2 regions of the Streptomyces sp. NPDC001220 genome follow, and region 1 is predicted to be linked to the other one. Evidence: riboswitches for the same ligand, from Rfam matches in the RefSeq annotation. Region 1 holds a riboswitch; the other holds the start of a gene.
The links. Region 1 has a riboswitch for glycine ahead of gcvT (glycine cleavage system aminomethyltransferase GcvT). Riboswitches for the same ligand answer to the same signal wherever they lie in the genome.

Region 1 (2,382 bases):
CGGAAATGTGCGCAGGGTCACGCGCCGCCCGGCTCAGTGTCTCCTTCTGGGTCTGCTTCGGGGTCTACTTCTGGCGCTTGTAGAACGGCAGGGCCACGACCTCGTACGGTTCGTGGCTGCCCCGGATGTCCACGCCGACACCCGCGGTGCCCGGCGCCGCGTGCGCCGCGTCGACGTACGCCATGGCGATCGGCCTGCCCAGCGTGGGGGAGGGGGCACCGGAGGTGACCTCGCCGATCACCGCGCCGTCCGCGACCACCGGGTATCCGGCGCGCGGCACCCGGCGGCCCTCGGCGACCAGGCCGACCAGCACCCGCGGCGGCTCGGCCGCGGCACGGTCGGCGGCCTCCCGGAGCGCCTCGCGCCCCACGAAGTCGCCGTCCTTCTCGAACTTCACCACCCGGCCGAGGCCGGCGTCGAAGGGGGTCAGCGAGGTGGTCAGCTCGTGCCCGTAGAGCGGCATGCCGGCCTCCAGGCGCAGGGTGTCCCGGCAGGACAGCCCGCAGGGCACCAGGCCCACCGGGGAGCCCGCCTCGGTCAGCGCCTGCCACACCTGCACCGCGTGCTCGGGCTTCACGAACAGCTCGAAGCCGTCCTCGCCGGTGTAGCCGGTGCGGGCGATCAGTGCCGGAACCCCGGCGACGGTGCCGGGCAGCCCGGCGTAGTACTTCAGGCCGTCCAGGTCGGCGTCGGTCAGCGACTTCAGGATCCCGGGCGACTCCGGTCCCTGGACGGCGATCAGCGCGTACGCGTCCCGGTCGTCCCGTACCTCGGCGTCGAAGCCGGCGGCACGCTCCGTCAGCGCGTCGAGGACCACCTGGGCGTTCGAGGCGTTGGCCACGACGAGGTACTCGGTCTCGGCCAGCCGGTAGACGATCAGGTCGTCGAGGATGCCGCCGTCGGCCCGGCAGATCATGGTGTAGCGGGCGCGCCCGACGCCGACGGAGGCGATGTTGCCGACCAGGGCGTGGTTCAGCAGAGCGGCCGCCTGGGGGCCGGTCACGGCGATCTCGCCCATGTGGGAGAGGTCGAAGAGCCCGGCCCTGGTCCGCACGGCGACGTGCTCGTCGCGCTCGGATCCGTAGCGCAGCGGCATGTCCCAGCCGGCGAAGTCGGTCATGGTGGCGCCGAGCGAGCGATGCAGGGCATCGAGCGCGGTACGGCGGAGTCCAGCGGAATCGGAACTGCTCATCGGTCGGTCGTCTCCCAAAGATCCCAGGGCATGACAGGCGAGGTCTGTCCTCCCCATCTGTCATCGGAACCTGAGAGGTTCGCCCTGACCACATCGGTGGTCACGGCTTGCACCTTGGGTGGGGCCACCGACACGGCGGCCCGCTTTTCAGATGTGCCTCGCCCGCGCGGTAACGGGGCCTGAGAGATTCAAGGGAGGGACTTGCTCCTTCGGCGCCCCAGCGAAGGCTGCTGGGGACTCTCCCGCGCGGATTCAAACGGCCGGTATGCAGTTGGCGGGCACATCATTGCATGCCGGGCGGAGCTTTGTAACAGGCCTGTGGCCGGAAGGGGACGGAACCGCGAGACACCGTGCATTACCTTCTCTTTACGTTAAGTGGGGAGAACCTTTCCTGAACCCCCAGGGAGGACGATCACGGTGACAAGGACCACGGCATACGCGACGACGACGGGTATCGCCCTGCCCGGGCAGCCGGCGGCCCCGGCCCGCGAGCGGTGCGGGGAGCTCCCCCACGCTCGGCTGCGCTCGCGCGGGGGGACGCCCGTGGCACCGGTCGTCCGTGACCTGCGCGAGCGTGCCGGCCGCAGCCCGCACGGCCTGCTCTTCGGCCCCCGTGACCTGGTCGTGGTCACCGGGCTGCCGGGCAGCGGCAAGTCCACCCTGATGCACCGCACCGTCCAGGGCATCCGGATCGACTCCCAGGACACCCGCGACCGCTGGGACGGCCGCCTGGCCCGCCTCCTGCCGTACGCCCTCTACCGCCCGCTGGTCCGCCTCGCGCACTACGCCGGACTGCGCCGCGCGCTGCGCACCGGCGAGGCCGTGGTGGTGCACGACTGCGGCACCCAGGCCTGGGTGCGCGACTGGCTGGCCCGCGCGGCCCGCCGCCGCGGCGGCACCCTGCACCTGCTGCTCCTGGACGTCACCCCCGGCACGGCACTGGACGGGCAGCGCGAGCGCGGCCGGGGCGTCTCCCGGTACGCGTTCCTGCGCCACCGTCACGCCGCCGCCCGCCTGGTGCGCGCGGTGGAGAAGGGCGGCCTGCCCCAGGGCGTCGGCTCGGCGGTGCTCCTCGACCGGGACGCGGCGGACGTGCTGTGCCGGATCGCCTTCCGGGAGGCGGAGAAGCTCGCCGGGTGAGGCCTTCCGGGAAGCCGGGCGGGTCACGGGGTGAGGCATTGTCACAGCCA
Region 2 (2,382 bases), on a different contig from region 1:
CCTCGACCCCGAACGCCGTCCACACGGCACCCAGCTGGGCCCGCGTGGTGGTCTCGTCGCAGGCCATGGAGACGTGGTCGGTGTCCACGAGCCGCAGGTTGACACCGCTCTGCCGGGCGGCCGCGACGACCTCGGCGGCCTTGCCGGGCACGCGCGCGGTGAGGGTGTCGAAGTAGGCGCCGTGCACGACCTCGACCCCGCCGGCGGTGAGCCCCGCGGCCAGGATCGTGGCGTAGCGGTGGGTCCGCTGGGCGATGGCCCGCAGCCCCTCGGGTCCGTGGTAGACGGCGTACATGCCGGCCATCACGGCGAGCAGCACCTGCGCGGTGCAGATGTTGCTGGTGGCCTTCTCCCGGCGGATGTGCTGTTCACGTGTCTGCAGCGCGAGCCGGTAGGCCCGGTGCCCGTCGGCGTCCACGGACACGCCCACGAGCCGGCCGGGCAGGCTGCGCGCGAACTTCTCGCGTACCGCCATGTAGCCGGCGTGCGGCCCGCCGAAGCCCATCGGCACACCGAACCGCTGGGTCGTACCGATGGCGATGTCGGCGCCCAGCTCACCCGGCGAGGTCAGCAGGGTCAGCGCGAGCAGGTCCGCGGCGACGGTGACCAGCGCGCCCAGCTCGTGCGCCTGGTCGACGAGCGGCTTGATGTCGCGTACGGCACCGGAGGCGCCGGGGTACTGGACGAGCACGCCGTTGATCTCGCGCGCGGCGAGATCGGCCGGGATGCCGTCGCTGAGGTCCGCGACGACGACCTCGACCCCCGTCGGCTCGGCCCGGGTCTGGATCACGGCGATGGTCTGCGGCAGGGCGTCCGCGTCGATGACGAAGACACCCTTCTTGTTCTTGCCCATGCGCAGCGACAGGGCCACGGCCTCGGCGGCGGCGGTGCCCTCGTCGAGCAGCGAGGCACCGGAGGTGGGCAGTCCGGTGAGGTCGGCGACCACGGTCTGGAAGTTCAGCAGCGCTTCCAGCCGGCCCTGGGAGATCTCCGGCTGGTACGGGGTGTAGGCCGTGTACCAGGCGGGGTTCTCCATCACGTTGCGCAGGATGACGGGCGGCGTGAAGGTGCCGTAGTAGCCCAGACCGATCATCGAGTCGAGCACCTGGTTCCGGTCGGCCAGCGACCGCAGCTCGGCCAGCACCTCGGCCTCGGTGCGCGCGCCCGGCAGTTCCAGAGCGTCGGCGTTCTTGATGACGTCCGGCACGGCGGCGGCGGTCAGCTCGTCGAGCGAGCCGTACCCGACCTGGGCGAGCATCTTGGCCCGGGCCTCGTGGTCGGGCCCGATATGGCGCTGCTCGAAGGGGATTCCCTGCTCTAGCTCGGAGAGCGGAACACGCTGGGCGGTCATTGCGGAGGCCTCCTGGTCTGACGCGACCTTCGAGGGGTACCCCGGCACGGGCACCCCGACGGCCTCCCCCTCTGTCATCTCAACCTGAGAGCTTCGCCGGATGCCCAGGGGATCCGGCTTTCACCGTCGGTGAGAGCGGACGTCGTGGACGCCCGCCCTGCTTTCCAGAGTGACCTCGTCCGTGCGGTACGTGAGCCTGAGAGATTCCGGGGAGGATTTGCTCCTTCGGCGCCTCCGGTCTGTCCGGAGGACTCTCCCGCACGGGGTCAGCAGCCGCTTGCCAGCCTACCAGCGAGGGCAACGCACGGGTCTTCGAGTGGCCGCCTCCTTCAATGTGCTCTTTTGTAGTGCTTACGGATGAGTTGCGACCAAGTGGAGGGCCCGTGCAGACCGACATCGATCCGCGCAACCTGATCGGCCGCAAGGCGTTCGACCGCAACGGCACGAAGATCGGCACGATCGACGAGGTCTACCTCGACGACGCGACCGGGGTGCCGGAGTGGGCGGCCATACGCACCGGCCTGTTCTCCCGGGACGCGTTCGTGCCCCTGGAGCCGAGTGAGCTGGTCGAGGGCACCCTCCAGGTCCCCTTCGAGCGCACCCTGATCAAGGACGCCCCCGACTTCGGGGTGGGCCGCCATCTCTCCCCTGAGCAGGAACTCCAGCTCTATCACCACTACGGCCTGGACACGACCGCCCCACCCCCCGACCACCCGGACCACGACTTCGGCAAACTGGCGGGGACGGAGGACACCGGCACCTGACCGCGGGCCGGGGTGGGGTCGAGCGGCGGCCTCAGCGCCCCGTAAGGGGCGCGGGGAACCGCGCGATCAGCCCCCCACCGGCCCGCACACACCGTCGGCCGTCATCCCGGCACCAGCGGCAACGGATCCACCGGCTCCAGCTCAGGGTCGTCGACCCAAAAAGTCCGCACTCTTCCCGGCTCCACCTCCCCCGGCGTCTCGAACCGCACGGTCACCCGCCCCAGCCCACTCCCCTGCACCCATCCGTGTCCGTACCCCGCATGCCGC

Region 2: linked by a shared signal. The riboswitch ahead of gcvP (aminomethyl-transferring glycine dehydrogenase) and the one ahead of gcvT (glycine cleavage system aminomethyltransferase GcvT) in region 1 are both predicted to bind glycine.

What each region holds. Positions count from the first base shown of each region.
Region 1 covers NZ_JBSFJE010000017.1:41,252-43,633, forward strand. Annotated here, with positions in the region: gene gcvT (glycine cleavage system aminomethyltransferase GcvT) at 65-1,192, opposite strand; glycine riboswitch at 1,240-1,349, opposite strand; glycine riboswitch at 1,350-1,447, opposite strand; gene ACWDGI_RS34275 (AAA family ATPase) at 1,604-2,332, shown strand.
Region 2 covers NZ_JBSFJE010000012.1:10,212-12,593, reverse strand. Annotated here, with positions in the region: gene gcvP (aminomethyl-transferring glycine dehydrogenase) at 1-1,351, opposite strand, end outside; glycine riboswitch at 1,526-1,620, opposite strand; gene ACWDGI_RS27145 (PRC-barrel domain-containing protein) at 1,735-2,115, shown strand; partial or broken gene ACWDGI_RS27140 (DNA polymerase IV) at 2,028-2,382, opposite strand, start outside.